3 regions of the Pseudoalteromonas fenneropenaei genome follow, and region 3 is predicted to be linked to each of the others. Evidence: predicted binding sites of a transcription regulator. Region 3 holds the regulator's gene; each other region holds the start of a gene.
What was found. Region 3 encodes FliA, which starts transcription of late flagellar genes. Its sites were predicted from a motif close to CTAAAGNTNNNNNNNNNNNNGCCGATA; they were not measured.
Positions count from the first base shown of each region.

Region 1: the regulator FliA is predicted to act here: its motif matches at 3,166-3,192, upstream of ACFOEE_RS07515 (VC2046/SO_2500 family protein).
Region 2: the regulator FliA is predicted to act here: its motif matches at 5,256-5,282, upstream of ACFOEE_RS20040 (DUF5610 domain-containing protein).

Region 1 covers NZ_JBHRSD010000011.1:384,677-392,749, reverse strand. The annotation lists gene ACFOEE_RS07545 (class I SAM-dependent methyltransferase) at 1-244, opposite strand, end outside; gene ACFOEE_RS07540 (HD domain-containing protein) at 370-1,002, shown strand; gene ACFOEE_RS07535 (ion channel) at 1,011-1,991, opposite strand; gene ACFOEE_RS07530 (M48 family metallopeptidase) at 2,080-2,733, shown strand; tRNA gene ACFOEE_RS07525 (tRNA-Tyr) at 2,918-3,002, opposite strand; tRNA gene ACFOEE_RS07520 (tRNA-Tyr) at 3,030-3,114, opposite strand; gene ACFOEE_RS07515 (VC2046/SO_2500 family protein) at 3,227-3,739, shown strand; gene ACFOEE_RS07510 (YchJ family protein) at 4,094-4,546, opposite strand; gene ACFOEE_RS07505 (SulA-like leucine-rich domain-containing protein) at 4,548-4,982, opposite strand; gene ACFOEE_RS07500 (tetratricopeptide repeat protein) at 5,122-5,577, opposite strand; gene ACFOEE_RS07495 (NCS2 family permease) at 5,698-6,990, shown strand; gene ACFOEE_RS07490 (hypothetical protein) at 7,016-7,774, opposite strand.
Region 2 covers NZ_JBHRSD010000048.1:395-8,467, reverse strand. The annotation lists gene ccoG (cytochrome c oxidase accessory protein CcoG) at 244-1,671, shown strand; gene ACFOEE_RS20060 (serine/threonine protein kinase) at 1,750-2,727, shown strand; gene ACFOEE_RS20055 (thiol:disulfide interchange protein DsbA/DsbL) at 2,740-3,363, shown strand; gene ACFOEE_RS20050 (thiol:disulfide interchange protein DsbA/DsbL) at 3,375-4,007, shown strand; gene trmA (tRNA (uridine(54)-C5)-methyltransferase TrmA) at 4,048-5,145, opposite strand; gene ACFOEE_RS20040 (DUF5610 domain-containing protein) at 5,310-6,416, shown strand; gene murI (glutamate racemase) at 6,531-7,304, shown strand; gene ACFOEE_RS20030 (RNA recognition motif domain-containing protein) at 7,307-7,768, opposite strand.
Region 3 covers NZ_JBHRSD010000010.1:93,899-101,971, reverse strand. The annotation lists gene flhF (flagellar biosynthesis protein FlhF) at 1-614, shown strand, start outside; gene ACFOEE_RS04595 (MinD/ParA family protein) at 607-1,467, shown strand; gene ACFOEE_RS04590 (RNA polymerase sigma factor FliA) at 1,491-2,201, shown strand; gene cheY (chemotaxis response regulator CheY) at 2,243-2,626, shown strand; gene ACFOEE_RS04580 (protein phosphatase CheZ) at 2,645-3,412, shown strand; gene ACFOEE_RS04575 (chemotaxis protein CheA) at 3,428-5,680, shown strand; gene ACFOEE_RS04570 (protein-glutamate methylesterase/protein-glutamine glutaminase) at 5,776-6,933, shown strand; gene ACFOEE_RS04565 (ParA family protein) at 7,026-7,796, shown strand; gene ACFOEE_RS04560 (chemotaxis protein CheW) at 7,801-8,073, shown strand, end outside.

The DNA of each region.
Region 1 (8,073 bases), on a different contig from region 3:
TGCGCTCAAAAAAGTCGGCGTCAATTGCGACATTGGGTTCAAAGCTCCATACGCGGGCACGGATCTGTGACTCAGGGCTGTATGCGGCAATAGCCAAAAATTGACCATCGTGGGTATATACTTCAACGGTATCACCGATCCCGGGTTTACCTTTGATTTTCTTAATTGCTTTAGAAAAAACCCATGGGTGCTTTCTTTTTAAAGACTTTTCTCTACCCGGTTCGAGATAAATAGCGTGAGACATTAAAGTATCCTTCGACATAAATATGCGCGCATTGTAGTGAAGCTTGGCCTAACATACAAATGTCCCTTGAGTTTAGCAGGCTATCACGTAAGATTGAGGCTCATTTGCCATTAACGGGAAGCAAAATGGACGCGCTAGAAGCCGCCTGCAGAGAATTTATTTTAACAGCCACAGTTGCAGACACTGCACACGATATTACCCATATTGAACGAGTTGTTAAGGTGGCCAAACAATTGGCGCATGCGGAGCAAGCGGATCTGGCCGTAGTGATACCTGCTGCATGGTTACATGATTGTGTAGCAGTGGCAAAGAATCATCCAGACAGAGCGATTGCATCAAAGTTAGCAGCAGACAAGGCGGTGACTTTTTTACAAGCTTATGGTTATGATGAAAGCAAACTTGCTGCAATTCACCATGCCATTGTTGCCCATAGCTTTAGCGCAAATGTTGCACCAACCAGTTTAGAAGCAAAAATTGTCCAAGACGCTGACAGAATGGATGCGCTTGGTGCCATTGGTATTAGCCGTTGTATGAAAGTAGGTGGGGCGATTGCGCGACATATCTATCACGCAGAAGACCCATTTTGTGAAGCCAGAGAGGCTAATGACAAACGCTATACCTTAGATCATTTCTTTATCAAATTGCTGCATATTCAAGATGGCATGCACACCAACGCGGCAAAAGCCGAAGCCAAGCGCAGGACTGACTATATGTATGGCTTTTTAGATCAACTACGTAGTGAAATTGTCAGTGATTAAGGCTTTCGTCAGCGCGTCATGCGTTTGACGAACACCACCACAAATAGGGCGAGAGTGAAGCTGCCAGTAAAGGCCTCTAAAGCCGCGACAAAGCGAGACACGCCAACAGGTGTAATATCGCCATATCCTAAAGTGGTAAAAGTCACTACGCTGAAATAGCAGCTGTTTAAAAGCGCCGAGAGGTTATCTTGCCAACTCGCCTTAGCGTTAAACACTAATAGTTGATCTTGGAAACTGACACCCAAGAAAAAATAACAAATGGCGCAGATAAAGATCATCCCAAGAGAAAAGCGGATCACGTTTTCTGGCTTTTCGCCATAACCACAAAAGAAATCACTGAAACTTGAAAACAACCAGCGTTTAGAGCCGCGCGGGTATTGCTGGTGACGCATTTGCAGCTCGCGATACAAATATGTCCCTGCCATTTGGAACAAACCTTGTTGCTCTGCTCCCTTGCGCAAAATACGATAAATTTCTTCCGATTGCTGATAATAATCCAGCGCTTCCTCTTGGTTACCTTTACTTCGGGCGTCTTTGGCTTGCTGCTCTTGTGCCAAAGCGTCACCTAAATTAATGTTATCAATCCGTGTGTTATCAAGTTTAATACCAAGTAAATTGGTATTACGCAGATCGGTGCAGTGTAGGTTTGCTTCGCGTAAATCTGCTTTCATTAGCGACGCATGGCAAATGGCATTATTAAACAAATGCGCACCACGTAAATTTGCGCGATAAAAATTGGAGTAGGAAAGGTCGTACCCTGAGTTTTGTTCAAGATTGATTAGATTGAGGCCTTCTAGGTTGGCTCTTTTCAGCTCTAAGCCCTGCAGCAGTCCGCCCCGCTTAGCATAGCGTTCTAGCTTGTGAGCGAGCTCTAAGCCACTTTTATCAAATTTATTGTCATGCCAGAAACAAAAGCCTGAGCCCATATCGATTTCAGTGCATGTATGGCCATCGGGAGAACAGTAGCGACAGAGTGGTTTACTTTCCATAGGTGCTTTCCACAAAGTGACAATATCTATAAGGTTAGCAGTAAATTTCTCAGGTAGAATAGTAAAGGTCTGATTTTTGGAAGTAGTTATGTCATTTCCTTACCAACTGCGGCTGAGTAAAAAGCGTAAAACCGTTGCGATTAAAATTAAGCAAGGCACAGTTTGGGTCTATGCGCCCAGTACTATCTCGCATTCTTGGTTGAACGAATGGCTTGCCAGTAAAACTCAGTGGGTAATGAAATATCAAGCGCAAAGTCAGGCGCAAAGTATTGCAGAGCAAGAAACAAAACAGCGGACTTTGTGGTTATTTGGCGAAGTATATCAACTGCAGATAGTTGCTGATGGCCATGACTGTATTGATGACGAGCGCAAGGTGATAACGCTACAAGGTGAGCCAGAGCAGTGGATGTTGGCAAAGCATCGTTTCTTGCAGGCGCAGTTGCAGCCATGGTTGATGGCACGATTAGCTTATTGGCAAGCGCAGATGGGGATGAATGTTACCAGCGTAAAAGTACGATGGTATAAAAGCCGCTGGGGAAGTTGTGATAGTAAAGGGCGCTTAACCTTTAACTTACTGCTTGCAAGTTTACCTCAAGAATGTATTGATTACGTGATTGTGCATGAGTTGGCGCATCGCCAGCATCTGAATCACAGCCCGGCTTTTTGGTTGTTAGTTGCGCGCTATTTTCCAGCCTATTCGGCGGCAAAAGTACAAATTAGGCAATTAGCCAAGCAGTTTTAATAGGCGGTGTGGCTATTTGATATTTAACGCGAATATTGAGTTGCACTAAGTTTTTATGTAGAAACTGCATTTGCAAAGTCATAGAGAAGAGATAAGTGCACGTTATTTTTTAGAGTGATAATCTTGTTGATTTAAAAAGAGAGAGTGACTTTTCTTGACTGGGTTATCCCCTCAGAGAGGGGGGTGGTGGAGGGGGACGGATTCGAACCATCGAAGGCAGTGCCGTCAGATTTACAGTCTGATCCCTTTGGCCGCTCGGGAACCCCTCCACAAATTGTGTGTCGCTGAAAGGATGTTGGTGGAGGGGGACGGATTCGAACCATCGAAGGCAGTGCCGTCAGATTTACAGTCTGATCCCTTTGGCCGCTCGGGAACCCCTCCTCAGCAACGGCGCTGATAATAGCAAAATGAATTTTTAAGTAAAGAAAAAAACTAAAGAATTTTGAAATTATGCCGATAAATTTCTAGAACTTGCGAATATCGGTTATTTATAATGCAAATTGATGGAATATTACTCAGAGAGAGTCAGCTTGATAGCAAACTCAATGAATCGGTGCACTTTGGTGACCGAGGCGAATTTGGTTTGTTGTTGGCCATGCTTTCTCAAGATGCATTGGATTTTGCACAGTTTCATCTTCCGCAATCAGTGCAACAAGCGCCAGAGCGCAGTGAAGAACAGTTACGAAAAGAATTACAAATTGGTCCGCAACGCGCGTTAGCCCCAGAAACCTTTGACATGTTAGTTGCAGAGGAAGATGCTTTTGTGGTGCAAAATTTTGGTATGGCGGCATTTCGTTTAAAAGATTGCTTACAACCAGAGCCTTTAACCATACGTAACGATAAAAAACATATTCCGTTGCATATCGTTGATAACTGTGAGCCAGCGGTAAGACGTAAATTGCAGGGCATTAAGCAATTGGCAAACGAGCTGCCAATTGATGCGGCCGCGTTTTATGATCAACTCGCCTCTGGAAAACCGCAAAGCATGTTGCAGGTGTCTGCCTAAATATATAGCCAAACTACTTGAAGTTTGGTGGCAAATAAGTGACTCACCATGAGCATAGGTTTGCTAAGTGATTGAGGCGAGTAAACTGAGCCAATATCGCTCTGGCTTCAAATAGACCGAGTATTAATTCATCTTGCTGCGAAGCAGTCTTGATATATTGAGAAAGAGCAGCGTTTACTCAGCACAATACTCTTGTGTTGCTGCATGCACATTGTAAAAACCTCAATTAAGCACTCGGCCCAATCAATAAAAACACGCTTTGACGTGACCTATTGACAACTCGCGGCTCAAATCAGCTTATACAAGCAGATGACAACAACCGCATAGCAATAAATAAAAAATAACGTCTTAGATTTAGCGCAAATGGCATTGTTTAAATTTTTTACCACTTAAGCAAGGGCAAGGGTCATTTCGAGATACTTTTTGTTCAGGATGTGCAAACAATTCACCAGTTATGTACTTCCAACGCGTGCCTTCCAAGGCAAAAGTTGAACGCTCGTGTACCACACCCAGTTTATTTTCAGCTAAATAAAACGCTTTAAACTCAACCACATCGGGTTGGTCCGCAGTAACAATTTGCAAACGGATAAATTCAACTGCGTTGGCAAACGCTAAAATATCCGCTTCGGTATGCTCTTTTTGCTCCTCAATACCATAGGTATCAAGAATATAAGCAGCATTTTTTAGCACATAAGCGCTATACCGAGAGCGCATTAATTGCAGTGCCTGCGCTGGAGTTTGGTGATAAAGATGAAACGGCTCACAGCAATTTGCATAGCTGAGGTCGTTACCACAGTAACAAGTCATATTAACACATCAGTAAGGAGTCAGGCGTTGCTGTATGTCGAGTCCGTGTAAAGCAATAGAGCTGAGCTTTAGACTGAGTCGTAAGCGCAAGGGCATCTAACTGGCTTGGTGAAACAATATCAGTCCAAGTGATCACAGCTGCGAAATTACCATTGTGCAACGCTGAGTTAAGTACATAAGGTAAGTTTACCAAATGCTTTTGTCGGATCACCAGTAATTTGCTGGAATCAATCGAGCATGACTGCAACATGGCTTTGTTTGGTACGTTGTCTGGGGCGATAAGCAAAGTCCAACCTTGTTTTTGGTTGCAGCTATGCAGCACTTTTAACAACTCTAAACTAGCAGAAATTTCGTCTTCAGTATGAATAACCTGCACCACAGGTTCTGATGCGGCGTTATAGCTTTTAATACGTGTTACAGAAATTGATTGCAGCATGTTCTACTCACTGGGTTTATATACAGTATTCATATACAGTAGTTCATACAGTAATCACTGGCAAGCTAAATTTTCTATTTTTTGAGCGATTTTTTGCCTTTTCCGTCGAGGTTAAAGTTAACCATTTGATAGTATTAATCTATTTCTTTACTTGCTGAAAGTAATGCAGTTGATGAATTTGTTCATATAAGGTGGCGGCGTAACATTCTGCTTCTTTAAAACGGCGTGTAGTTAGGTATTTACGAATATCATCCAGTACCGGTGTAGCCGTACTAAAACCTTGGCTTTTAGCCAGCGACAACCAAGCTGCAGCGTGGTACACGCTTTGTGGTACACCTTGGCCTTTCATAAAGAGTAAACCCATATAAAACTGCGCTTTACTATCGCCATCTAAAGCGGCATTACGTAGCCATTTCGCGGCTAACGGAAAATCCTGATCTTTGAGGTAGAGTAGGCCTTTTTGCAAAGCATCATCTGGGTTGAATTGTGTTTCGTTAGCTCCTTCAACAACGCCACCAACAACGAAAGTGAGGACATTATTTAATTGTTGCTCTAAATCGACGCTATCATTTTGCTGGAAAGGATTCTGTGCCATGGTGCTACTCAACAACGGTTTGTTGCCTTAGTTTAGTCGAAAACTGCTTATTTTGTCCTCTTTATATTGCGATTCGTGTTAAAATCCAAGCACTTGTTCCACTTTTTAACGCAAACTCCTATGCTCGAACGAATTTTCTCTATCACAGCGCAAGGGTCGACTCCTAAACGTGAAGTGATTGCTGGTTTAACGACTTTTGTCACTATGGTTTACATCGTATTTGTGAATCCTGCGATGTTAGCTGAAGCAGGAATGGATCATGGTGCCGCTTTTGTTGCAACTTGCTTGGCTGCAGCCATTGGTTGTTTCATTATGGGGTTTTGGGCAAATTATCCATTAGCGTTGGCACCAGGTATGGGTCTCAATGCGTTTTTCACTTATGGTGTGGTACTCGGTATGGGTCATACTTGGCAAGCGGCTTTGGGGGCAGTATTCCTATCTGGCTGCTTGTTCTTGGTATTAAGTCTTTTTAAAGTCCGTGAATGGGTGATTCAAGCCATTCCGCTAGTACTAAAACAGGCTATTGCGACTGGGATTGGCGCATTTTTGGCATTAATCGCGCTAAAAAATGCCGGCATTATTGTTTCAAGTCCAGCAACGTTTGTGCAGTTGGGGAACATCACTGAAGCAGGTCCATTACTTGCGATAATCAGCTTTTTTGTCATTGCAGGTTTGATGTTCCGCGATGTGAAAAGTGGTGTACTGATCAGCATTTTTCTCGTGACAGCGATTGCTTGGGGACTGGGCTTAGTGGACTACCATGGCTTTTTTGCAATGCCACCGTCGATTGCCCCTACTTTTATGCAAATGGATATAGCCGCAGCCTTTGAGATTTCAATGTTGAGTGTGGTGTTTGCGTTTTTATTTGTCGATTTGTTTGATACCTCGGGCACTTTGGTGGCTGTGTCGCAAAAGGCCGGCCTTGCTGATAGCCAAGGTCATATGCCACGTTTAGGACGCGCATTATCCGCTGATAGTACAGCAACGATTGCAGGTGCTGCGCTTGGTACTTCAACGACTACTTCTTATATTGAATCAGTTGCGGGTGTTTCGGTGGGTGGTAAAACGGGTTTAACGGCGGTGGTCGTGGGTCTGTGCTTCCTTGCGATGATGTTCTTTGTGCCACTGGCGTATATGGTGCCAGCGTACGCAACGGCGGGGGCGATTTTATATGTCGCAGTGCTGATGTTACAGAATCTTAAGTTTGTGAATTGGGATGATATGACAGACGCCATTCCAGTGAGTGTTGTGCTTTTGATGACGCCGCTGACGTTTTCAATTGCCCATGGTATCGCGTTAGGTTTTATTGCTTATACAGCGGTCAAAGTGCTGTGTAAGCGCAGCGCCGATATCAGCATCAGTGTGTGGGTATTGACGGTGTTGTTTATTATCAAATTTGCGCTTACGATGTAGCGCGCTGACAAAGAAAAAGTGGTATTTACCACTTTTTCTTTGGTGCGAATAACACGTCTAAGTCATCGCGTTCTTTTTCAGCCCGTTTCTTAACTGACGAAGCGTTTGAGGCTTTCAGCTCAGTACTTATTTCTTCTAACAGCTTTTCGAGTTCTTGTTTTTTCTCTGTTACGTACTCATCAGAATAAGTCACAGTACAAATGGTCGCGTAGGCTTTTTCAAAATATTGCCGGGCTGAGCCTATCATATTGGCAGCACGAGCAGAGCGGCCACGTTTAATTTGTGATTCAACGTTAATTCTGAGCTGTAATTTCTCTAGCTTTTTGTCTTCACTGACAAATACCTGAGTGTCGATTTTGCCTTTGCTATGCTCTGAACGCAGAACTTGACGCAGTTTTTTGATCCCTTGCACTAAAGCGACGATTTGTTTGTCATTATCTGGCATCACCAAACGTTCAGCATCGGCGTTTTCAATGTTCGCGTTGATACGTTCCTTAGACTCGTGGAGGCGGTTTTTTAGTTCACGTGAAGTTGGGGAGAGTTCAACCATAACCGCTAAAGCATCACAAACACGGCGTTGGATGATACGAATAATGGTATCGGACATGGGAATATTACAGGCGTTTAAAATCACGTCTTCGGATTCTTCAATGATTTTTTTCTGTCTTGCTAACTCTTTGCGACGTTCTGCTTCTTGCTTCTCTTTATGTTGCTGTACGGCACTGACCCATACCGCAATCACAATAAGTGCAACAATCAGTATAATGATAACCGTAACAACCATAGTCCAATCTCTTTGTTAACATTTTCGCGCATTGTTTTTTATCTTACATGAATTAGGCTTAATGTGGATAGGATTAAGACCAAACAGGGTAAAATTCAAAGCAATTCATCATTTTTTATTATAGTGCAATGTTGTTATTTCACAGCATTTGGATAATCAACTGGCTATCTGTCAATAATGTTTTATGCTAGCCTAGAGCATCGGGACAAATGCTAACACGACAGTGAGCAAGCTGCTGACCTCCATGCGTCAGTGCATGACTTAACGGGTGTGAGACGCTTTGCGGATTTGTGCTGACT
Region 2 (8,073 bases), on a different contig from region 3:
CACCTGTGTTTGATCTCAACGAGCTTATTATTCTGCCCAGTGTAATAAAATGCAGAAAATAAAAGCAAGTTCCTTATTCAGGGGATTGCAGCGTCAAGTGCTAAGTTATCGCTAAATTTACGCTTAAGCTGTCAAAACCCATCGAGCATTGCTTATAATATCCATGCAAAACAAAGGTCATTGCCGAGCGTCGGCATGTAGCAAGTGACCTATTGATCCGAGCGATGCGATTAAGGAGCTTCGATGGACAATCAAATCAAAGTCAAAAATATCCCCACCGAGGTGAAGATCCAAAAGCCAAGCGATCTCCATCCTGACCGTTTTAATCCGAGAAATCGTATTTACGTGCGTGCTATTACCGGGCTTCATCAACAGTTACGCAAGCGAATTGGGTTTGTTGGGATGTTGGCGTTTATGGTATTACCTTGGGTGAATTTCCAAGGTAAGCAAGCGGTGCTATTTGATTTAATGGCGCAGCAGTTCAATATTTTTGGTTTGACCTTATTGCCGCAAGATCTCACCATTCTTGCCTTTATTTTTATGATTGCGGCATTTGCTTTATTTGTGGTCACGACTTTTTATGGTCGTGTATGGTGCGGTTATACGTGCCCACAAACGGTGTGGACGTTTATTTTTATTTGGTTCGAAGAAAAGCTCGAAGGTACCGCTAATCAGCGCAAAAAGCTCGATGAGCGGCCAATGGACGCTGATAAGTTTATGCGCAAGTCGGCCAAACATTTCAGTTGGCTGGCGTTTTCAACCTACACTGCGATTACTTTTGTTGGTTATTTCACGCCTATTCGCCAGTTAATTCCCGATTTAATTACTTTTTCTGCCAGTGGCTACGCGAGCTTAAGCGTCGCAGTGTTCGCATTGTGCACTTACGGCAATGCGGGTTGGATGCGGGAAATTATGTGTTTACACATTTGTCCGTACTCACGTTTCCAATCAGCCATGTTCGATAAAGATACTTTTACGGTTAGCTATGACACTGCGCGTGGTGAAAATCGTGGCCCGCGTGGTCGTAAGCAAGACCCCAAAGAGCTAGGTTTAGGCGACTGTATTGATTGTAATTTGTGTGTGCAAGTGTGCCCAACTGGAATAGACATAAGAAACGGCCTGCAGTACGAGTGCATTAACTGCGGTGCTTGTATTGATGCCTGTGATGGGGTGATGGATAAAATGAATTATCCGCGCGGACTTATCTCTTACACTACAGAGCGTAACCTTGAATCGCACACCGAGAAAACCAAGGCAGTCAGAGCAAAACTGGTGGGTTATGTGCTTATTCTTGTCACCTTAAGTGTGGCTTTGGTGGTCAATATTGCCATGCGTAAGCCAATGGAATTGGATATTATCCGTGACCGTAATCAGTTGTATCGAGTCAATTTTGACGGCTTAGTCGAAAATACTTATACCTTAAAAGTGATCAATAAATCACAACAAACCATGACTTATGATATTAAGGTAAATGGCTTAAGTGATTTCCAACTCTTGGGTAAAACGCAAGTGACAGTAGATGCAGGGCAATCCCATGATGTACCATTGTCGATAGTGATAGACCCCTATACGCTGAACAAGCCAGTGACTGAGTTTGAATTTACGATAGCGCCAATTGAACAGCCTGATTTAGCGATATCACAGCAGACTAATTTCTTTAAAACACGCTGATCTGGTGTTTTAACAAACAATACAAAAAGCGGGTTTTCCCGCTTTTTTGTTGTAACTTTAAACAAGGTAACAAAAGTAATGAGTGACTTCTGTTTTGCCCACTTAACACCTGAGTGCATCTTAGATGCAATTGAAAGCACGGGTATTTATCCTGAAAGTGGTTTGTTGCCACTCAATAGTTACGAAAATCGGGTATTCCAGTTTCGGGCTGATGACAATCAGCGCTATGTAGTCAAATTTTATCGCCCTGCGCGTTGGAGCGAAGCGCAGATATTAGAAGAACATACTTTCATGGCGCAGTTGGCAGCAGCGGACATTGCCGTGGTGGCGCCTTTATCTATCAACGGCAAGACCTTACATCAGCATATGGGGTTTGGCTTTGCGCTGTTTCCAAGTGTCGGCGGGCGTAGTTTTGAAGTTGATAACTTAGATAATCTCGAGTTGTTGGGGCAAGTGCTTGGGCGTTTACATAGCCAAGGAGCACAGTCCGCTTTTACTCACCGACCGGCGCTAAATTTATCCACTCATTTGCAACAACCGACTCAGATTTTACAGCAAAGTGGTTTAGTCAAGGCGCCATATCAGCAGCAATTTTTCCAGATTGTGAAAGAAATCACAGAGATATGCGGTTCTTTATATCAGCCAAAAGCACAAATCCGTTTGCATGGTGACTGTCATGCTGGCAATATTTTGGCAACCACTGATGGGTTGTGTCTGGTTGATTTCGATGATTGTCGCCAAGGTCCGGCGATTCAGGACTTGTGGATGATGTTAAGCGGTGATACTCAGTCACGGCAGGTTCAGTTGGATGCGCTATTAAGTGGTTATGAGTTGTATCGTGCATTTGATCTCAAAGAGCTGGCTTTGATAGAGCCGCTCCGCGCGATGCGCATGATACATTACATGGCGTGGCTTGCTGAGCGCCATCAGGATCCTGCTTTTGTGGGGAACTTTTCCTGGTTTGCAACAGACAAATACTGGGAACAGCAACTGGGCTATTTACAAGAACAATTGCTTGCATTGCAGGCGCCGCCACTTAGTCTGGCATTTGGATAATGAGAGAGTTATATGTTGAATAAGTTGAAATATGCATTGCTGCTGTTATGTCTACCTGCAGCGGTATGGGCTGCCGATTTTGAAGATGGTAAACATTACACCACCTTGAATACTGAAAGAAGTGCACAAAATCAGGTAACCGAGTTCTTTTCATTTTATTGCCCCCACTGTTTTCGTTTTGAACCCGTTGCCATTGCATTGGAAAATAGCCTGCCAAAAGGCACCAGCTTTGTGAAAAGCCATGTGAACTTTCTCGGTGGTATTTCACCGCAAGTTCAAACCAACCTAAGTTATGCGTACATCATCGGCAAGCAAAATGGCAAAGCGCATCAAATCGCTGAGCGACTTTTTAATACAATCCATGTGCAACGCGAGCGCTTAGACTCTATGGCTGAGCTGAGAAAGTTTATGGCTGCGCAAGGCATTTCGGAACTTGAGTTTGATGCTGCATTGGTCAGTATGCCAGTGCTGACGGCGGAAAAGGCCATGGCTGATGCGCAGCAGAAGTTTTCTGATGCGGGTGCATTGACGGGCGTCCCAACCTTTATCGTTAATGATAAATATAAGCTCAATATTTCAGAACTGAAAAGCCAAGATGAGCTTCATGAGCTAGTACAATATTTATTAAAAAAATAAGGAATTAAACTATGTCGAACTTGCTTAAAGTAGCTTTTTTAGGGCTACTATTGCCGCTCATGGCGCACGCCACCGAGTATGTTGAGGGTGAGCACTACGAAGTGGTTGCTGAACGCGCCACCAAAAAACCTGAAGTGACCGAGTACTTCTCTTTTTACTGTCCAGCATGTAATGCGTTTGAGCCGATTATTGCCAATGTAAAACCACATTTAGACTCAGACGTCGCGTTTAAGAAGAGCCACGTTGATTTTGTTGGACCGCGTGATCCTAAAGTGCAAACTATGCTACCTCAAGCACTCGCTGCCGCTGATGCCCTGCCTGAAAAAGACAAACTGATCAGTGCTATCTTTAATCATATTCATGGCAAGCGCGCAAAGATTAATGAAGAAGCCGATATGAAAGATATTTTCATCGCGCAAGGCGTTGATGAGCAAACTTTTGATAAGGTTTACAGCAGCTTCTCGGTGCGCACAGCAGCGGCTAAAATGGCTCGCGACCAGAAAAACCTGCAGGAAAAGCGTGCCCTAACTGGCGTACCGACGTTTATCGTCAATGGCAAGTATAAGCTGCGTTTACACGAAGCCAAAATTCGTGAACCAGAAGACATTGCTGCCTTGATAAACTATCTTGCGAAAAAGCAATAAGCAGATAAAAAACCCGGTTTCAAACCGGGTTTTTGCTTTTTTAACGGCGGGTTAGAAAGACCCCAGACTCAACATGATGGGTGTAAGGGAACTGATCAAAAATGGCGATTCGGCTTACTTGATGAGTTTGCGATAGCAGTTCTAAATCACGTTCCAGCGTATCTGGGTTACACGAGATATAAATCACATTGTCATATTCAGCTACGAGGCGACATGTCAGCTCGTCCATACCCGCACGAGGTGGGTCAACCAAAATGGTTTGGCAGTTATAAGTTTTTAGGTCGATACCATTCAATCGTGAAAATTGCTTTTCACCTTTCATCGCTTGCGTGAACTCTTCGCTCGACATCCGGATGATATCTAAATTGGTTACCCCGTTGGCGGCAATGTTAAGCTGTGCGGACTGAACTGACGACTTGGCAATTTCAGTGGCCAGTACTTTATTAAAATGTCCAGCAAGTGCGATAGAGAAGTTTCCATTGCCGCAGTAAAGTTCCAAAAGGTCATTTTGTAAGTTTGCGGCAATAGACTGCGCCCACGCCAACATCTTTTCGTTTACTTTGGCATTGGGCTGGGTAAAGCTATTTTCGACTTGTTGGTATACGTATTCTTTACCATTTACTGTGAGTCGCTCAGTGACATAGTCGCGACCGAGCACTTCTTTTTGTTTGCGTGCACGACCAATAAAGTCAACTTTATATTGTGTTTGTAGTTCTGCGCGTAGCGTCTGCATGGCCTGCATCCAAGCTTCATCAAGCGGTTTGTGGTACAGCAAACTGACTAGAATCTCGCCACTTAAGGTCGACAAGTAATCTATCTGGAACAGTTTGCGGCGCAGCACTTCGTTGCCTTTGAGCTTCTCTACCATTACCTGCATCATTTCGTTGATAAGTGGTGCGGCGGCAGGGAACTGATCAACGCGGATTTTTTCTTTGGTTTCTTGGTCAAACATGATGTGGTACAGCGCTTCACCGTCATGCCATACGCGAAATTCGGCACGTTGACGATAATGGCTGGCGGGAGAGTCGTAAACCTCAAGTGCAGGGGGGTTAAAGCGCGCAAATTGAGCTGAGATCCGTGCTGCCTTTTCCGCTAACTGCGTTTCGTAGTGTGCTGGATCAATCTGAAGTACCGCCATGGAACCACCTTTTCTATACTAAATGCCTTAAAAGAGTCGCGCTATTTTAGGGAGCGAATGGCATTTGTCCAGTTTAGTACAAAAAAATCGCTGTTTTTTTGCACAAAGGTGTTAAGTTTGAACTTAGATAGCCGATAACAGAGTTGGGTATTTAACGGAGTAGAATGATGAAAGTGGGTCAACAGACGGGGATTTTCCAGCCAAACTTGGATAAGTTTCCGCTTACTCGCAAGCCAGGCCTTAAAGCACATACTGCGTTGGGCGATAGCTACGTTGGTGACAAGTTTAAAGCATCTGCAAAAATGCTGCAGGACAAACTCAATGAAGCGCTGGGTATCGAGAAGAAAACAGATAAGGCTGAAAAAGACAAACCGCTGTTTGACTTTGAGGCGGTGGTCAAAAACGTCCTTGATTTTGTTAAAGGCGCCGTCAATATGGCGAAGGTCAACGGCAAAAGTGATGATGAACTGCAAGAGATGCTAGGCAAAGCTCGTAAAGGGGTTGAGGCTGGAGTCGGTGAAGCCAGCAAATTGCTGGAAGATTCCGGCTTGCTGGATGATGACATTAAAGACGGTATCGCGAAGTCACACGAAGGCATCAATAAAGGTCTTGATGACTTTGAGCAAGAGCTGTTCGGTCCGAAGCAGCCTCAAGGCGTGATGTTTGGTGCCGCGCAGTATGCCAGTTTGCAGAATCAAGCTGAGTTTGCCTTTACTACCGCAGAAGGCGATGAAATTGTCATTTCCTTCAACGATGCGTATCAGGCTGAACAAGGGTTTGCGGCGCAAAAATCTGGCAACAACACCAGCTTTGCCGCCACCGCCAAGCAGAGTCACGAAGTGCAGTTCTCAATCAGTGTTAATGGAGAGCTTAACGATGCTGAGCAAGAAGCCATTAATGGCATGATGAAAGACATTCGTGATATCAGCAATGCATTCTTCCGTGGCGATTTTGATAAAGCCTTTGATGAAGCCAAAAAGTTAAGCTTAGACAATGAGCAAATTGCACAATTCTCGATGGATTTGAAGCAAACTAAACGTTCGGCTGCTATCAGCCAATATCAAGAAACAAACCCTGCTCAGCAGGCGGCTAAAGCCGTACAGCCGCTCAATGAAGGATTGAAAGACATCTATGGCCAAGGTAAAGCACTGGGGATTGAGAAACAGCTGCCTGATATCATGGAATGGATGAATCAAGGGCAAGCGCGTTTGAAAGAGTTTTTGGACTATGCTCAGGCTTATTTCAATACTTTAAGTAAGAAAGAGTCGTGACAAGCTTAGGTTATATACCGAACTAATACATGAAGCCCAGCGTATGCTGGGTTTATTTTTACGCTTAGGCGTGGCACACTGCGGCGACTTTTATGCGCTATCGGGGATTTTGCTTTGTTGCCTCATATATTGGTATTTGACTCGGGTATTGGTGGCACGTCAGTACTTTCACATATCCAACAAGCAGTACCCAATGCGCATTATAGTTATGTGATGGACAATGCTCTGCTGCCTTACGGTTTGCAAAGCCAAGCAACAATTATTAGGCGTCTTACAGGATTATTGGCTGCCGATATGCCTTGGGGACAGACTATCGATATGATAGTCATAGCTTGTAATACCGCCTCAACTCAAGCCTTAGCTGCACTTCGTGAATTAACTCAAATTCCGGTCGTTGGGGTGGTGCCGGCTATCAAGCCTGCTGCACAGTTATCACAACAACGTCATATTGCTTTGCTTGCCACTCCGGCCACGATTAGCAATAGCTACACGAAAAACCTTATCCGTGATTTTGCCGCAGATTGCCAAGTCGACCTGCACCATTCTACTGAATTAGTCTCTATAGCCGAACGTTTTTATTGGCTGCAGCAGGACGTTAGCGAAGCTGTGACTGAAGAGTTAGCAAAAATAGACATTGCTAAAACAGTCGATGTGGTTGTATTGGGTTGTACGCATTTTCCAATTATTGCGAAGCAGATTAGCTCTAACCTCAGCGCACAATGTGTGATGTTGGATTCGGGGGCGGCGATTGCCCGACGAGTCAGCCACTTATTGTCGGCTAGGTTCGCTGAGCAGATGCAAAGAGAGGCGGGTAGTTTAAACTTTTATGCCACTAAAGAAGTAGTAGGTAGTGCAATGAAGGTTAACTTTATCACACTACCTGTTTGATTTTATTCGTCTTCTAACTCATCCTGCTTTTGTTTGGCCTCACGAACTTTCAAAGTCCGTTGTTGAAACTCCCGGTCATTTAGCGCTGCTATGGCTTTTTCTGCATCGGCTTCAGCCATTTCAACAAAACCAAAACCGCGTCTTTTTCCGGTATTCTTATCCTTTAACAATCTGACATTCACAACGGTGCCTTGTTCTTCAAACAAATGTCTCACGACGACTTCATTCGCACGATAAGGCAAGTTACCAACATAGATAGTTTTAGTTTTTATATCTGTTGATGGAGCTTGTTCTGGCGTGGCTGTTGAAAAAAGTGAAGTGATGATACCACCTGATAATGCGCAAATTGCCGCAACAAGTGCAATTTGAGGCTGTAAGGTATCTGACATGGTGTGTGCGATAAAAAAGGCGATCAACCCTAACAACACACTGACAATAAATGATCTTTGATCTGGAAATTTCATCATGATCTACCAAGTAAACAATGGATACACATTAATTTAACAAACGAAATTGCTATCTTAGCGAGTTAAATATTCTTCGCAATAATAAAAAGCATAGATCTGTTAAGATCTGTATAAAATTGTAGCTGAATAGACCGTATTTTCAGCCCCTTTACAAGCTTTTGTGTAAATAATGCGCGAACGAATAAAAACAGCAAAAAAAGAGTTGATCCTTTTTTTCTACTCCCTATAATGCGGCCCCACTGAGACGGACAACGGCGCTGCAAAGCAAAGTATGAAGTTAAAGTTGAGTCGAGTAAAACTCA
Region 3 (8,073 bases):
CTACTGTTGCTAAGCTTGCAGCATTGGGTGCACAAAAATTTGGTCCGGAAAATGTGGCGCTTATCACTACCGACACTTACCGTATCGGCGCTTATGAGCAACTCGCTACTTATGGTCGTATTATTGGTTGCCCAGTAAAACAAGTAAAAGATGCACAAGAATTGTCAGAAGTGTTATATCATTTACGTAACAAGCGCTTAGTTTTAATTGATACAGCAGGCATGAGTCAGCGAGACTTACGCTTAACTGAGCAATTAAATACCTTAATGAAGAATGCAAGAGTGGATATTCGCAGCTATCTTGTATTAAGTGCCACAGCACAAATGAACGTATTGCAAGAAACTGTGCGTCACTTTAAGAAAGTTAATCTAAGCGGTTGTATCTTCACTAAACTTGATGAAAGTCTAAGTTTGGGCGAGATTATTAGTATTGCGATTCAAAATCGCTTGCCGATAGGGTATCTTACCAACGGTCAGCGAGTGCCAGAGGATATTCGCGTGGCAAATGCGGAAAAACTCATCAAAAAGGCTGAGCAATTGTTCCTGGCACGCTCAAAAGCTCAACATTCGAGACGTGTACCGGTGGCGTCTCAAGCAGTAGGAATGTATGATTAACACAGTATTAGATCAAGCAAGTGGTCTGCGTAGAATGAATCAAAAGAAAAACCACGGCGTCAAGGTCATCGCAGTGACAGGCGGTAAAGGCGGAGTCGGAAAGACCAATGTGTCTTTGAACACGGCTATTGCCATGGGACAACAGGGCCATCGCGTATTGGTACTCGATGCTGACTTGGGTCTTGCTAACTGTGACGTCATGCTCGGTCTGCGCGTAGAAAAGAATTTATCCCACGTTTTGTCTGGCGAGTGTGAGCTGGACGAAATCTTAGTTGAAGGCCCAGCTGGCATCAGAATTGTGCCTGCAACTTCAGGCTCGCAAAGCATGGTTGAGCTGACACCTGCTGAACATGCTGGCCTCATCCGCGCTTTTAGCGAACTTAACACTGAGTTTGACGTCCTTATCGTCGACACCGCGGCGGGGATTTCCGACATGGTGTTGAGCTTCTCGCGAGCGGCGCAAGATGTGATGGTGGTGGTGTGTGATGAGCCTACGTCAATTACCGATGCGTATGCGCTTATTAAAGTGCTGAGCCGTGAACACGGCGTGTACAAATTTAAAATAGTGGCCAATATGGTGCGTAGTCTCCGTGAAGGCCAGGAATTATTTGCTAAACTCTCCAAAGTGACTGATCGTTTCCTCGACGTGGCTTTGGAGTTAGTAGCAACGATCCCATTTGACGAAAATATGCGTAAATCATCACGCCGTCAAAAAACCATCGTTGAGTTATTTCCAAATTCGCCTGCTGCAGTGGCATTTCGTGGCCTCGCTAGCAAGGCGGCAAAATGGCCCATTCCACATCAACCGTCCGGTCACTTAGAGTTCTTTATCGAACAACTTGTTAATGGATAGGTATGGTATTGGTGACTAAAACCATGGGGTATCAGACAGAGAATCACTTGCAGTTATTGGTAGAGCGTCATGCGCCACTGGTAAAAAAAGTGGCCTGTCACCTCATTGCCCGTTTGCCCGCAAGTGTGCAACTCGATGATTTAATTCAATCCGGTATGATTGGCTTGATTGAAGCGAGCAAAAATTTTGACGCCACTAAAGGCGCCAGTTTTGAAACGTTTGCTGGGATCCGCATTCGCGGCGCCATGCTGGACGAAATTCGTCGTGGCGATTGGGCTCCACGCTCTGTGCATCGCAATAATCGCATGGTCGCAGAAGCCATCGCCGAGCTTGAGGGTGAGCTTGGTCGCGAGCCAAAAGACACTGAAATCGCTGCAAAACTTGATATTAGTCTGGATGAGTACCATCATATTTTACAGGATGTAAATTCCAGCAAAATATTGGGAATTGAGGATCTTGGTGTTGATGAGGACGTCATTACCACGGCAGATCAGGATTTGACACTGGACAAACCGTATAATGTCGTTAAAAATGAGCGCTTTAACCAATCACTCATCGATGCGATCCAAACTTTACCCGAGCGTGAGGCACTGGTATTGTCGTTGTATTACAATGATGAAATGAATTTAAAAGAAATCGGCCAGATACTTGATGTAAGTGAGTCTCGTGTTAGCCAAATTCATGGCCAGGCAATGCTTCGCTTAAGAGCGAAGATCAATGACTGGGTCAACTAAGTTTACAAGTAAAATAGGTTCAAACCTCACTGGAGGATGTTTTGGATAAGAACATGAAAATTCTCGTGGTTGACGATTTCTCGACGATGCGTCGAATCATCAAAAACCTGCTCAGAGATTTAGGTTTTACAAATGTTCACGAAGCCGATGACGGTAGTACAGCCCTGCCAATGCTGCAAAATCAAGAATTTGATTTCGTGGTAACCGATTGGAACATGCCGGGGATGCAAGGTATTGACCTGCTACGTGCAATTCGTGCTGACGCAAAATTAAAGCACATTCCAGTACTGATGGTTACTGCAGAAGCGAAGAAAGAACAAATCGTTGCAGCAGCGCAGGCGGGTGTGAATGGTTATATTGTCAAACCATTTACTGCGGGCACGTTAAAAACGAAGCTCGAAAAAGTATTTGAGCGTTTAGGCTAATAACCAGAGGAGAGGCTTATGTCGGTAGGTGCAACGCCTCAGATCAGTCTTGAGCAAGCCAGATTACTGGTTGAATATCTAGAGCAAGGTGAACAACAAAAAGCAGATCAGCTCATTATGGAGGCTGCCAGTAAAGAGCAGTCAGAGTTATTTGCCGAAGTCGGTAAATTAACCCGCCAATTACATGAGTCGCTCAAAAACTTTGAACTGGATACTCGCTTAGCTGATTTGACGACAGAAGCGCTTCCTGATGCTAAACAACGTCTAAATTATGTGATGGAAATGACTGAAAACGCGGCAAATAAGACCATGGATGCAGTCGAAGCCAGTCTCCCTCTTGCACAACAGCTTGCTGAAGATATTTCGCATATCAAACCCACTTGGGATCGCTTAATGAATCGCGATATCCAACTCGGCGAGTTTAAAGCGCTATGTCATGATATTGACCGCTTTATGCAATCTTCACCTAATCGTACTGACGAATTACAAATGTTGATGACCAATGTGCTGATGGCACAGGATTATCAAGATTTAACTGGTCAGGTGATTAGACGCGTGATTGAATTAGTGCGAGAAGTTGAAGATAGTTTGATCCATCTCCTAACGGTGTTTGGTACTACGGATGTAAGTTCATTAAAACAAAAACGAACAGAACAGGTCCGTGAGCAATCACAACCAGATGAGCTGTCGGGACCGGAAGGACCAATCATTAATCCAGAACTACGTGAAGATGTGGTCTCTGGTCAAGATGAGGTTGACGATTTGCTATCCAGTTTGGGCTTCTGATAGGAGAGTAGGTGCATGAGCTTTGAAGTCGATGAAGATATATTACAAGACTTTCTAGTAGAAGCCGGCGAAATATTAGAACAGCTCTCCGAGCAATTGGTTGAGTTGGAAAATAATCCCGACAATAGAGAGCTGCTCAATGCCATATTCCGTGGCTTCCATACCGTAAAAGGTGGCGCAGGTTTTCTTAGTATGACCGAGCTTGTGGATGCTTGCCACGGCGCGGAAAACGTATTCGATGTCCTACGTCAAGGTCAACGCCGCGTTAATGCTGAGTTGATGGACGTTATCCTGCAAGCTTTAGATACTATCAATGAAATGTTCGCGCATATTCAGAACCGTGAGCAACCAGACCCAGCCGATCCTGCCTTACTAGAAAGACTTCATGATTTAAGCAAACCAGAATCTGAAGACGAACGTCATGCAGTATCAGAAGAGCCAGAAGAAGTTTATCAAGCTGCGCCTCAAGTCGAAGCTGACCCATTTGAGCATGACGACATATTTTTCGACGCGCAATCAGAAGCCAAACAGCTAGTAAGTGATGATTCCGGGATTGACGAAATTACCGAAGACGAATTTGAAGCACTCCTAGATGAATTGCATGGTGCGGGTAAAGCACCTAACCTTGCGCAAGGTACTGACAGTAAAACTTCTACAAGTAATGACGATGGCGACATTACTGACGATGAGTTTGATAAACTGCTTGATGAGCTGCACGGCGTCGGTAAGTTTGGTGCGGCTGCTGAAGCTGGAAAACCTGTTGAGGACGCTAAACCTGCTGCACCTATCCCTACCCCAGAAAGCAAACCAGTTAGCAGTGGTAGTGACGACGACATTAATGATGACGAGTTCGAAGCCTTATTGGATGAGCTGCATGGTAAAGGCAATGCGCCTCGCTCGGTAGAGGAGGAAGCTGCCGCTAAACCTCCGGTTGAGTCGGCAAAACCAGCACCAGCGGCAAAAGCTGCAACTCCTCCAGCGCCTAAGCCAACCCCAAAACCAGCTCCAACCCCTGCGCCAGCCGCAGCGATGGATAATGACGATTTTGATTCGCGCCAGACAGCAGCTGGTGGAGCTAAAAAGGCGGCCCCTGCAGCGCAAGCGGAAACCACAGTGCGAGTTGACACTAAACGTCTAGACCAGATCATGAACATGGTCGGTGAGTTAGTATTGGTGCGAAATCGTTTAGTCAGCTTGGCGTCAAACGCCAGTAGCGAGGCCATGAGCAAAGCGATTTCTAACTTAGATGTAGTGACTGCAGATTTACAAGGTGCGGTAATGAAAACCCGCATGCAGCCTATCAAAAAGGTATTTGGTCGTTTCCCGCGCGTAGTGCGTGATTTGGCGCGTAGTTTACGCAAAGACATCAATTTGGTGTTGGAAGGTGAAGAGACCGATCTCGATAAAAACTTAGTTGAGGCATTGGCCGACCCATTAGTGCACTTGGTTCGTAACTCAGTTGATCATGGTATTGAAATGCCTAGTGTCCGTGAAGCTGCAGGCAAGCCCCGCACAGGTACAGTGACATTATCGGCGTCGCAAGAGGGTGACCATATACTTCTAACCATCCGCGACGATGGCGCGGGGATGGACCCAGAAAAGCTCAAGAGAATTGCGGTGCAAAAAGGCGTTATTGATGCTGACCAAGCAAGTCGCTTATCTGATACCGAAGCGTACAATCTGATTTTTGCTCCTGGTTTTTCGACCAAAGAACAGATTTCAGATATTTCAGGCCGTGGTGTTGGCATGGATGTGGTTAAAACCAAAATTGCGCAACTGAATGGTTCAGTCAACATCCAATCGCAATTAGGTGTAGGTACGGTACTAGAAATTAAAGTACCGCTGACATTAGCTATTTTGCCAACGTTAATGGTGATTGTAGGTCAACAAACCTTTGCGTTGCCATTAGCTGGGGTGAATGAAATCTTCCATTTGGACTTGACTAAGACTAACGTGGTAGATGGACAGCTGACTATTATCGTGCGTAACAAAGCCATCCCGCTGTTTTATTTAGAACATTGGTTGAAACGCGGTGCCGACCGTTCGCGGCGTAAAGCTGAAGGTCATGTGGTTATCGTGCAAATCGGCACAAAACAAGTAGGCTTTGTGGTGGACTCGTTGATAGGGCAAGAAGAAGTGGTCATTAAGCCTCTTGATGCGCTATTACAAGGGACTCCTGGTATGGCAGGCGCGACAATCACCTCTGATGGTGGTATAGCATTGATCTTGGACGTACCAAACTTACTGAAACATTACGCCAGCAGGTAGGGGTAAAGACCCCACGAAAATACTGATAGACAAGTATTGATGTGGTGCCCAGTGCACCACTTTTTAGATCTGAATTGTTAAAAATGAGCGTGCCAATGGCAGTCAAAGTATTAGTTGTAGATGACTCAAGTTTTTTCCGTCGCCGGGTCACAGAGATATTAGAACAAGACCCTGAAATCAAGGTTATTGATTATGCGGTTAATGGACAAGAAGCGGTTGAAAAAGCGGCGCAACTGCGCCCTGATGTGATCACCATGGACGTTGAAATGCCGGTGCTGGACGGGATCAGTGCGGTGAAGAAAATCATGCAGGCAACACCAACACCGATTTTGATGTTTTCTTCACTCACCCGTGAAGGGGCCAGTGCCACATTAGATGCACTAGATGCCGGTGCGGTTGATTTCCTACCGAAGAAGTTCGAAGATATCGCCCGCAACAGTGAAGAGGCAATTAAATCTTTACAAACCAAAGTCAAAGAAATTGGACGGCGCCGTGTTAGCCGTTATACCAGACCGACTTACAGCCCAGCCCCTGTGACGCCAGCACCCAGTGTTAGTCCAACAACTACTCGTAGCACTATCGCACAGCCAGATCGTAGCTTTAGCCGTACATCGGTGAGTAGCTCAGCAACGGCCCCAGGCGGTAGCAGTGTAAGCGCAAAGGCATCAGGGAAAAAATATCAATTAGTTGCAATAGGCACATCAACGGGTGGTCCAGTTGCACTACAAACCATTTTGACGCAATTACCTAGCAATTTCCCACATCCAATTTTACTTATTCAGCATATGCCCGCGGCATTTACACCAGCCTTTGCACAGCGTTTAAATACCTTATGCAAAATAAAGGTAAAGGAAGCTGAAAATGGTGACCGTTTAATGCCAGGTGTGGCTTATTTAGCTCCAGGTGGCCAGCAAATGTTGGTTGAAGCACGTGGCGGCAGCAAAACATTACGCGTATTTGAAGACGACAGCCCACGTATCACCTATAAACCCAGTGTTGACGTGACCTTTGCCAGTGCAGCTAAAGCCTATCATGGCGATGTCCTTGCTGTGGTATTAACCGGTATGGGCGCGGATGGTCGTGATGGCGCGAGACTATTAAAACAGGCTGGTTCAACTATTTGGGCGCAAGATGAAAAAACCTGCGTGGTATATGGTATGCCGGCTGCCGTTGCGAATGCTGGGCTATCTACAGAAAGTTTGCCGTTACAAGATTTTGCAGTTCGTATCAGTAAAGAAGTCGGCTGCGCATAATGATAAAAACAACAGCGTGATGCACTTAACGCCGAGTAGTCAAGCGTGTTAAGGTGGAACAACTCGACGGGATTAAGGATTGGTTTACAGTTGTGAAGATTTGGACGGTAGCAAATCAGAAAGGCGGGGTAGGGAAAACTACTACAACCGTTAGCCTAGGTGGTATTTTGGCGTTACAAGGCATGCGGGTACTGCTTATCGACACAGATCCGCACGCTTCGTTAACCTATTACTTTGGTATCGATTCTGAAGAACTGGAAGTCAGTGTTTACGATATCTTTGCCCGTGGCTCGCAAATGGCCAGTGAAGAAATTTTGCAAGCTTTGTGTCCTTCAACCATTGAAAACCTAGATATTTTACCCGCCACTATGGCGATTGCGACATTAGACCGCAGTATGGGGCAAAAATCTGGTATGGGATTGTTGCTAAAAAAAGCATTGGCTAAAATCAGCGACCATTATGATTATGCGATTTTGGATTGCCCACCAGTATTGGGTGTGCTGATGATCAATGCCTTGGCTGCTAGTGAACGCATTTTAGTGCCGGTGCAAACTGAGTTTTTGGCACTTAAAGGGCTTGATCGCATGATGCGCACCATGGAGTTGATGCAAAGTTCACAGAGTAAGCAATACCAGTACACCATTATTCCGACTATGTATGACAAACGTACTAAAGCTTCCTTAGAGGCTTACAAGTCGTTACTGGAAACTTACAAAGAGGCGGTTTGGCCGGGTGTGATACCGGTGGATACAAAATTTCGAGATGCCAGTTTGATGCAGAAAGTACCTATTGAGTACTGTCCTAAATCTCGTGGTGTCTATGCTTATAAAGCGTTATTAGAATATTTGGAGCAATTAGGCTAACACCATGAGCAAGCACCTTTTCGCCAACGAACAAGTGATGAAGCAGTACTTGAGTGCGCTATTGAGTGAGGAAGAGCCTGAAGTTCAAGCTGAGGTGGTTGCAACTACGCCACATCAACTCCCAACCGCTGAACTGTCCCCAGTTGCCAAGTTATTACAGCAAGTTCATCCCGACATCCCTGATGCGCAGCTCAGTAGCAGTGTATTAGAGCATGACTCACCAGCCCTTAAAGAGTTTGTCGATGAACCACGAGTTCGTCCTGAAGTTATCGAAAAA